Regions from separate parts of the Rhizobium sp. FG96 genome, predicted to be linked through region 2. Evidence: predicted binding sites of a transcription regulator. Region 2 holds the regulator's gene; the other holds the start of a gene.
What was found. The regulator LexA, encoded in region 2, represses DNA repair genes until DNA is damaged. The targets are predictions, from matches to a motif close to TGTTCNNNNTGTGTTCNG.
Positions count from the first base shown of each region.

Region 1: ACODR6_RS10235 (ImuA family protein) is a predicted target of LexA. The motif match lies at 2,784-2,801, and genes of this name have one in related genera.

Region 1 covers NZ_JBMDIL010000004.1:366,662-371,724, forward strand. Annotated here, with positions in the region: gene ACODR6_RS10225 (error-prone DNA polymerase) at 1-379, opposite strand, end outside; gene ACODR6_RS10230 (Y-family DNA polymerase) at 376-1,785, opposite strand; gene ACODR6_RS10235 (ImuA family protein) at 1,826-2,761, opposite strand; gene ACODR6_RS10240 (metallopeptidase family protein) at 2,926-3,363, shown strand; gene ACODR6_RS10245 (DUF1737 domain-containing protein) at 3,367-3,573, opposite strand; gene ACODR6_RS10250 (HpcH/HpaI aldolase/citrate lyase family protein) at 3,575-4,477, opposite strand; gene ACODR6_RS10255 (hypothetical protein) at 4,589-4,822, shown strand; gene ACODR6_RS10260 (VOC family protein) at 4,949-5,063, shown strand, end outside.
Region 2 covers NZ_JBMDIL010000021.1:56,265-61,327, reverse strand. Annotated here, with positions in the region: gene ACODR6_RS30385 (ComEC/Rec2 family competence protein) at 1-1,994, shown strand, start outside; gene lexA (transcriptional repressor LexA) at 1,975-2,688, opposite strand; gene ACODR6_RS30375 (VOC family protein) at 2,893-3,771, shown strand; gene kdsA (3-deoxy-8-phosphooctulonate synthase) at 3,768-4,613, shown strand; gene eno (phosphopyruvate hydratase) at 4,778-5,063, shown strand, end outside.

The DNA of each region.
Region 1 (5,063 bases), on a different contig from region 2:
CTCCCTTCTTCAGATTTCCGGCACTCAGCAGACGACAGAGATGCCCCCAGCCTTTCCGGTCTTTCGGGTAAGCCAGGATTTCAGGCGTCTGATCGCAGAAGACGAGCCGCGCTCCCGGCTGAAACGGCACCGGATCCAGGATCTCTTCTGCCTCCTCTCCCTTTTCCAGCCGGCCCGCCAACTTTCGCTTATACTTGCCACGGAGGACCTTCGTCTGAGCATAGGCGCGCACGACACCGGCCACGGAATTCCTGTCGGCGATCCCGATGCCGGAGAGACCGAGAAGGGCCGCTTGGGTGACGATCTCCTCAGGCTTGGAGGCACCCTCCAGAAAGGAGAAGTTGCTTTTCGCTCCTATCTCGAAGAAGGCCGGGCTCATGCGAAAATTCCATGCATGAACCATTGCGGGGTATCCGGCCCATAGTGACCTTCGCGATAGATCCAGAAGCGATAGCCCTGCTCGTCCTCGACGCTGAAATAGTCGCGCTCCTTGGCGCCGACGCCATCGATCCACCATTCCATGGCGATCCGCTCCGGTCCTTCACTCTTCAGGACACGGTGACGAATGCGCCTCCAGCGGAAATGCGCTGGCGCGCCATCCGGAACCTCGGCGGCAAACGCTTCCATCAATTCAGGTGCCGGAAGCAGGCGAGCAGGCCGCTCGCTCTTTGCCGCGGGTGGCATTACCTCCACCGGCGCTCTGTCGAGGACTTGAATGGCCGGAACGGCAAAGGTCGCCCGCTCCGGGATATGGCTTTCGCGCAATTCGAAACGGGTCAGGCATTCCTCGCCGAGACGGGCCGATACCTTGTCGACGAAGACGGCAAGCGAGACCTGTGATTGCCTATTCCCTTCGAAATCGTCCTGAACATTATGGAAGCTCTCATGCCGGAGAACATTGATCCGCAGGATTTCGAAACCGTATCCCGCATCGATATCCTCATGGATTGCTGTCAGGCGTTCGGAAAAGAGACCGGCAATGCGCTGCGGATCCCGCAAAGGCCGGGACGCCCCCGCAGAAATTCGAAAGACGCATCCATCCACCCGGAACAGGACCAGCTCGAAGACCCGGCCTCCGACGCCTTGGGTTTCAAAGGAGGGCTTCAGGCAATGGGCGACCTGGCTGGCAAGAGCGATAATCTCTTCTTCGGCGGCAATGGGATCAACAAGCCGCCGTTCGGCCGACAGGCTGGCGACCGGCAGGCGGGGAGAGACCGGTTCTTCGTCATGCCCCAATGCCTGATCGAGCCGCAAAAGCACACTGCCGCCAAAGCGGCGGGTGAGCGGCGCGCGCGGCGCCTGCATAAGATCGCCGACATAGCGCAGGCCGAGCTTCTGCAATGCCTCTATGACCGATACATCCAGCCGCAGCGCCATGACCGGCAGGGGCTCGAGAACCGCTTCCGCCTCGTCCTCCGCAATCACCCCGCCTTCGCCGAAACGGCTGACGGCCCAGGATAGTCCCGGTGACGAGGAAATCGCGCCGCGGATATCGAAGCCCATGCCGGCAAGACGAGACAGGATATCCTTCAGCATCGCCCGCTCGCCGCCGAAGAGATGCGAGCAGCCTGTTATGTCGAGGAAGAGCCCGTCCTTGCCGTCAAGGGCGACCAGCGGCGTATAGCGGTCACACCAGTCGGCGACGGCCTCGAGCAGGCGTTTGTCGGCTGGCGCATCTTCTTCCACGACATCGATGATCGGGTGGATGGCGCGGGCTTCGGCGACGCCGAGACCCTTCTTGAGGCCGAGCTTTTCCGCCTTCTCGTCCAGCGCCGTCAGCCGCATTGTGTTGTCGGAGCGACCCGAGCAGACGATCGGAGCGGCCTCAGGACGCCCTTTCGAACGCCACGAGAGGCCCCACCGCTTGCGGGCGATCCTGTCGGTCGAAAGATGCGGGAAGTACAGCGCCAGAATGCGCTGCCCGCTGCTCTGGAAAGCGAGTGACGACTGGCTGTTCGACAGGGAGAAACTGGCGGTCATGGGGGTTCCACTCCAGGAAGAGGGAGAGGGGGGCCGGATTGCGGCTCTTCTCCAGGGTGAGATGAAAGACCGGATTGCCGATGCTACCGCCCAGCATCGAACCATCCGGCAGGGTCCGTTCCCGCGCAGGGGCGGGCCGGGCAAGAAAACGGAAATGTGCGCTGCTTGCCTCTTCCTCTCCTGATTGCCGCAGCAGCAGCAGGGAGCGGCCGGCCGATTTCGCCCGAAGATGAAAGCGCCGGCTCTCGGCAAGGCCGAAGGATTTCGGATTGCCGCGGATTTCCAGGATCGTCGTCACGAAGGCGCCGCTTTCCAGCGCCGCTTCCGCAAGCCAGAGCGCATCCTCCAGTTTTCTGGGGCTCGCATGCAGGAAAAGCTCCGGCCGCAATCCGAAATCCTTGAGCCCGACGGCATAGGGCACCCCTGCCTCGATCGTACTGACCTTGTCGGCGATCCAGAGGACGGGATTTTTTTCCTCGGACCGATGCTGCAAAGCTGCGGCGATCGCCAGCGCAAATCCGCTGCTGCTGCCAGCATCGAGAAACATCTTCGTGCGGATTTCTGTCAGTGCATCGAGCGGCAATCCACCTTCGAGCGCCTCGTCCAGCTCCGGTATGCCAAAGGAAAACCGTGGTGTCTCATCCCTCTTTCGCGGTGCATTTCCCTTACCCAGCGCTTCCTGTTCGGCTGCCGCAAGCGCCGGCACCGGTTTTCCTTCAAGCTTTGCAATGGTTTCGCGGAGCGCAAAAAGCCGCTCGCGCGTCACGGCCGTCTGTGCCATGACGTTCACTCCAGATCAGAATTGTTCCTGTTATGTTCTTATGGATTCCAGAGCTTGCCGGAAGAGTCAACAGCCGTTTGTTGTGAATTTATTCCTGCCATTGATTCCACACTCGAAAATCCTTCACAAAGGTTCTATATGGGCGGCAGAGAAAGGGGTTTTTGATGGCCCGCATAGACCAGAGCGAGGATTGGCGCGATCGCCATGCTCCGACGCTCAGCACATTTGAATCCTTGGCGATGGAGGCCTACAGCCACCTGCCGGATGAATTCCGTTCGCTTACCGCCAATCTGACGATCGAGATCGAAGATTTCCCGGACGACGACGTTTTCGAGGACATGGCGCTGGAAACGCCATTCGACCTGCTCGGCCTTTTCGAGGGCAGGGGCATTTCGGAACGGTTCACGATGGAAACCGGCGAACTGCCGAACCGCATCCGCCTCTATCGCCGCCCGATCCTGGATTACTGGGCCGAGAACGACGAAACGCTCGGCGATATCATCACCCATGTCCTCATCCACGAAATCGGCCACCATTTTGGCCTCAGCGATGACGACATGGAGCGTATCGAGGCGAGCGCCGAAGAGGCGGCCGACCGGTAAATCTTACTGCTCGGAGAGCTTCATATCCGGGTGGTAGTCCTTGCCTTCGACGTCCTTGACGATCGCCTGGGCCGCAATGACCTGCTTGGTCTCGGCATTGAAGGTGACCGAGGGAGAGCCCTGCAGCGACCAGCCCTTGTTGAGGGCATCGGTTACGCGGTGGCAGAATGCGGCATCGTCCTGGCCGGTCAGAAGGCGGTAGAGCTTCATGTCATGATTTCCGTTCAGCAATGCGGCGGGATTTATGAACCAGACTTTCCGCCTGGACAAGATGCAGGCGCTCGATCATCCGGCCGTTTGAATTGATGACGTTGAGACCTTCAGTCGCAGGATCGGCAAAGGCAGCGATAATCTCTTCGGCCTCGCGGATGGCGGCGTCGTCAGGCCCGAAATGCCGGTTTGCACTTTCGATCTGCGCCGGATGGATCAGCATCTTGCCATCGAAACCCATGGCGCGGGCATGGGCGCATTCCGCCTCGAAGCCATCCGCATCCCTGAAATCGTTGAAGACGCTGTCGATCGCATCGAGCCCATAGGCCCTGACGGCCAGGATCACCTGCATTAGCCACGGCACCAGATAGGTGCGCCCCGGCTGCGGCAGAACGCCGGTTTCCTTGCGCAGGTCGTTCAAGCCCACGACAAAGCAATCGAGCCGCGACCCGGCTGTCCGCCCGAACTCGGCGATCGCCGCCGAATTCAAGATGCCGCGCGGCGTCTCGATCATCGCCCAAATCCGCAGCGTTTCCGCGGCATCGGCATCGCCAAGCATGTCGCTGATCGCCATCACATCCTGCGGCTCGTCCACTTTCGGCAGCAGCACCGCATCCGGCTCGAGAGCCCGCACCAGTTCCATATCGGCAGGGCCGAAGCCGGAGGAGAGGGCATTGATGCGGATGATCCTCTCCTTGCCCGCCAGCGCCGGGCCGGCGAAGAACGCCTTCAGGTTTGCCCGCGCCTCATCCTTCTTCTCCGGCGCGACGGAATCCTCCAGATCGAAGATGACGGCATCGCAATCGAGCACATGGGTCTTTTCCAATGCGCGGGCATTGATGGCGGGAACGCTGAGCACCGAGCGGCGCAGGCTAAGGGAACGGGCGGGGGAATTTCGGCTCATCACGAATGTGTGCCAAGCTTTGTGAAGGCTGACAAGACAACAAAAAGCCACGCTTGCCTTGCACAGAAGGAAATCAAGGACCACATTCCTTTCGAAGAGAGGTCTAGAATTATGCAGAATATCCGTTCCATCTTCCTCATGCTGGCAGGCGTCACCGTGTTTGTGGCTCTTGCGCTGTTTACCTTCTCGGTCACGCTCGCCGTCGGCGGCATCCTGACCGTGCTGATGGTTGGACGCGCCCTGTCGCTGAAGATGAAACCGGCTCCGGTGCGCGCCAAGGCCCAGACCCAGCAGCGCGAAATGCGCATCTGGAACGACGGCCGCGGTACGATCATCGATCTCTGATCGCACCGGCCACCAAGCCTTCACGAAAAATTCTTTATGGAGCTGTCGGCTCCCGCTCTACCTTCACGTCCTTGAGGCGGACGGCCTCGATGCCGGACCTTCAAAATCAGGAGACGGAGGAAGAACATGAGCACGATGGAAACCGCACCCGCCAAGATGCCGCCGGTCAAGAATGGCCTGCTGCCGTATCTGACAGTCGACGGCGCGCTCAAGGCCGCAGAATTCTACAAGAAGGCATTCG
Region 2 (5,063 bases):
CCGAGACCGTCCTTCTTGATTCCGCCGTGACGACGACGCTCACCGGGCGGGTCGAGCGCCGGGAAAGCGACGGCCGCGGCGGCTGGCGTTATCTGCTGTCATTGCGCGCAACCGAAAACCCGGTGGTGAAACGGCCGCCCGCCCGGGTGACTGTCATCGCCCGCGGCGCCAAGTCCGAATTCGAGACGGGAACCTGGGTGAAGGGCAGGGCGCGGCTGACGCCACCCTCCGGCCCGGCGCTCCCCGGTCTCAACGACTTCTCGTTCTCATCCTATTTCGATCGTGTCGGCGCCAATGGCTTTTTCTATGGGGCGCCAACGGCGGTGACGCCGGGGGCGGCAGACGAGCATTCGCTGACCGATAGCGTCTTCGAGTGGCTCTACCGGCTGAGAAGCGGCATCGGCGATCGCATCAGGGGCATTTTGCCCGGCGATACCGGCGCGTTCGCAGCCGCGCTCGTCACCGACGAGCGGCGGGCGATTTCGGCAGAAACTACGGAGGCACTCCGGCAATCAGGCCTCGCGCATATCATCGCCATATCGGGCCTCAACATGGCGCTGTCTGCCGGCATCTTCTTCGTTGGGTTCCGCACGCTGCTCAGCCTGTTTCCGTCTGTCGCCCAGGCCTATCCGGTCAAGAAGATCGCGGCCGCTGGAGCGCTTGCGGCCGTCACCGCCTATTTCCTGATTTCCGGCTTCGCAGTTTCCGCCGAGCGCGCCTTCATCATGATGGCGATCATGCTGACGGCGGTGTTCTTCGACCGGCCGTCGATCAGTTTGCGCAATGTGGCGCTCTCGGCACTGATCATCATCGCCATCTCGCCCTCAGAAATCATGGGGCCGAGCTTTCAGATGTCCTTTGCCGCGACGCTGGCGCTGGTCGCCGGCTATGCGCTCTGGAAGGAGCGGCCGGCGCGCGACAAGCCATTTGCGAAATTGCGCCTCGTCAGGTTCATGTCAGCCGCAGCCGGCTTTTTCGGTGGCATCCTGCTCACCTCCGTCATCGGCGGCTTCTCGACGGCACTGTTTTCGATCGAGCATTTTCACCGGCTGACGGCCTATGGCTTGCCTGCCAATCTCGCAGCCATGCCCGTCATCTCCTTCGTCATCATGCCGGCCGGGCTGTTTGCAATGCTCTTGATGCCGTTTGGGCTGGATGCCTGGGCCTGGCAGGTGGTCGGCTTCGGTCTCGATCTAGTGATCGCGATCGCCAAGACCGTCTCGTCCTGGGGCGGTGATATCGGCGTCGGCCGATTGCCTGCCTGGTATTTCCCGGCCGCGGTCGCGGGCTTCCTGTTATTGACCCTGCTGCGCACCCGGCTGAGGCATATAGGCACGGCAATCATGGTCCTATCGACGCTGACTGTTGTCACGCTTCCGGAAAAGCCGCCACCGAAGATCGTCATTGCTGAGGACGGCAGCATGGCGGGGATCGTCGGTTCCAGTGCAATCGCTACCAATCGCGAGCGCCCGCCGGGTTTCATCTTCGACCAGTGGAAACGGGCGCTAGTGCTGGACAGCCATCGCGAGCCGATCTTCATCACATCAGCATCGGTCCCCACCGCGCCGCCAGGCGAAAGGCTAAAGCTGACACCAGCGCAAGAGCAGGAAGCGCAGAGCGCCATTGCGGTGAACGCCAGGGAAGAGCGGTTTTCCTGCGCAAAGAAAGCCTGGTGCACGGCAAAGCTTGGAAACGGCTCGGTGCTGACGGTCATCGACAATGCCGCTTACCTCGGCCCCGCCTGCGATGCATCCGATATCGTTGTCACACCCGTGCGCCTGCGGCTTGAAAGCTGCCGCTCTGGCGCGCTGCTCTTCACCGGCGCTACTTTAAGAAAGACAGGCTCTGTCGAACTGCGCTTTGATGGAGGCGCTGCAGCGGTCACCGGATCCTTCGAGGATCTCGACCGCCCCTGGACCCGCCACCGCGCCTATGATTGGCGCAGCGGCACTTTTAACGGTGATGAGATCACCGTTAGTGATAGCGGCGGATAAGGCCGACAAGCTTGCCCTGAACCTTGACGCGATCAGGTCCAAAGATGCGGGTCTCGTAGGCCGGGTTGGCTGCTTCGAGCGCGATCGATGCGCCCTTGCGGCGGAAGCGCTTCAGCGTTGCTTCTTCATCGTCGACAAGGGCGACGACGATATCGCCGGCATTGGCGGTATTGGTATTGCGGATGATGACGGTGTCGCCGTCGAAGATGCCGGCCTCGATCATCGAGTCGCCCTTGACTTCAAGCGCATAGTGCTCACCGTTTCCGAGCATATCGGCGGGAACGGTGATGTCGTGGGTATTCTGCTGGATCGCGGAAATCGGCACACCGGCGGCGATGCGGCCCATGACGGGAACCGAGATCGAGCTGCTATTGTCTTCGTTCGCCGGCTTCGGCGGCGCAACGGGTTGCGGCTTGCCGAGGCTGCCTTCGATGACGCTCGGCGAGAAACCGCGGCGCGGCTGGATGCTGGGGCTGTAGGCCTCCGGCAGCTTGATGACTTCGAGTGCGCGGGCGCGGTTCGGTAGGCGGCGAATGAAGCCGCGCTCCTCGAGCGCCGTGATCAGGCGATGGATCCCGGACTTGGAGGCGAGGTCGAGCGCATCCTTCATTTCATCGAAGGACGGCGGTACGCCGGACTCCTTCATCCGCTCGTGAATGAAGAGGAGAAGCTCCTGTTGTTTGCGCGTCAGCATCGAAGTCTTTCCCCAGATTCGTGAAACAAAGCCAGAACGGACACTATATGTTCCATATGTGTTCCGCAAGTGCCTAAATATTGGTAAAACTTCCCATCATTTTTCGTCATTTTTGAAAGTTTCTTTGCCGGATTGGTTATCCGCGCTTGCGCTTTGCCCGGCGCGGCGTGCAAATCTCTGCCGGCTTCATCGGAGGGAACCGCCATGACGCATCCGCTCGATCATCTGGTACTGCCCGTCACCCATATCGATTTCGCCCGCGAGCGACTCGGCCGTCTAGGTTTCACCGTCGCCGCCAATGGCCGTCATCCGTTCGGAACGGAGAATGCCTGCGTCTTTCTCTCCGACAAGACCTATCTCGAGCCGCTCGGCATCGCGAGCCAGGGCGAGTGCGACGTGGCTGCCGCGAAAGGCAACAGCTTCATCGCCCGCGATCAGGCCTTCCGCTTCCGCTGCGGCGATGATGGCTTTTCGGCAGTCGTCTTCGGCACTGACGATGCCGATGCGGACAAGGCCGCCTATGATGGCGCGCAGCTGAGCGGCGGTGACATGGTGGAGTTCTCGCGCCCTATCGTCATGCCCGATGGAACGCAGGCGACCGGCGCCTTCAAGCTCGCCTTTGCCGCTGATCTCAGGGCGCCCGATGTCTTCTTTTTCGCCTGCCAGCGGATCAACGCCTTTCCGGCCGATCGCAAGGCGCTGGAGACTCATGCCAACGGCGTTCTCGGCATCGTCGAGATTGCAATGAGCGCAGACGAACCCGATGCCTTCGCGTCGCTGCTGCAGACGGCAAGCGGCGGCGTGGCGCCCAGTGAGGCCGCCTTCGGCCTTTCCTTCGCCCTCAGCAATGTCCGGATCGCTATCTATTCCGAAGAAGGGATGGAGGCCTATTTCGATGTCGAGCCGCTCGGCACCGATAACGGCCTGCGGGCGCGGGCAATCGTCTTTGCGGTCGCTGATCTGGCCGTGACAGCGGCGCATTTGGCTGCTAACGGGATCACCTACGTGAATACGAACAATCGTCTATTGGTGAAGCCGGCGCCGGGACAAGGCGCGATCTTCGCCTTCGAGGAGACCCAATGAGCAACACCAATGCAGAAGTCGCCGTCGGCGAAGGCGCTGGCCGCGTTACCTTTTCCAATGACGGCAAGCTGTCGATCATCGCTGGCCCCTGTCAGATGGAAAGCCGCGAACATGCCTTCATGATCGCCGGTGTTCTGAGCGAACTCTGCAAGAAGCTCGGCATCGGCCTCGTCTACAAGTCTTCCTTCGACAAGGCGAACCGCACTTCGCTTTCGGCGCAGCGCGGCATCGGCCTCGAAAAGTCGCTCGAAGTCTTCTCTGACCTGAAGAAAGAATTCGGCTTCCCGGTTCTGACCGATATCCATACCGAGGAGCAGTGTGCAGAGGTCGCAACCGTCGTCGACATCCTGCAAATCCCGGCCTTCCTCTCCCGCCAGACCGACCTTCTCGTTGCTGCGGCCAAGACCGGCCGCGCCGTCAACGTCAAGAAGGGGCAGTTCCTGGCGCCCTGGGACATGAAGAATGTTCTCGCCAAGCTGAACGAGACGGGCAACCCGAACATCCTGCTCTGCGAGCGCGGCGCTTCCTTCGGCTACAACACGCTGGTCTCCGACATGCGCTCGCTGCCGATCATGGCGGCCATGGGCGCGCCTGTGATCTTCGATGCCACGCATTCCGTGCAGCAGCCGGGCGGGCAGGGCGGATCTACCGGCGGCCAGCGCGAATTCGTCGAGACCTTGGCGCGTGCGGCCGTCGCCGTCGGCGTTGCCGGCGTCTTCGTCGAGACGCATCAAGATCCTGACAATGCGCCGTCGGATGGCCCTAACATGGTCTATCTGAAGGATATGCCGCGGCTTCTCGAAAAGCTTCTGGCCTTCGATGCGATCGCAAAGTCGGCCTGACATTCAAAAGGCTGACATGATCTTGTAATAGGCCACGCAGGTGGCCTGAAACGAAGGCATGTTAGGCGGCTCAAAAACGGCTGTGAAAACGCCATTGCAATCTGCGTGCCTTCGACTAAGACGATTTCAAACGATTTATCCACCCACCGAGCAGGAAGAAACCCATGACTGCAATTACCGATATCATCGCCCGCGAGATCCTCGATAGCCGTGGCAACCCCACCGTCGAAGTCGACGTCTATCTCGAAGATGGCAGCATGGGCCGTGCGGCTGTTCCGTCGGGCGCTTCGACCGGCGCGCATGAAGCCGTCGAAGTTCGCGATGGCGGAAAGCGCTATCTCGGCAAGGGTGTCGAAAAGGCTGTCGAAGCCGCCAACACGGAAATCTTTGACGCCATCGGCGGCATCGATGCCGAAAACCAGATCCAGATCGACAACATCATGATCGAGC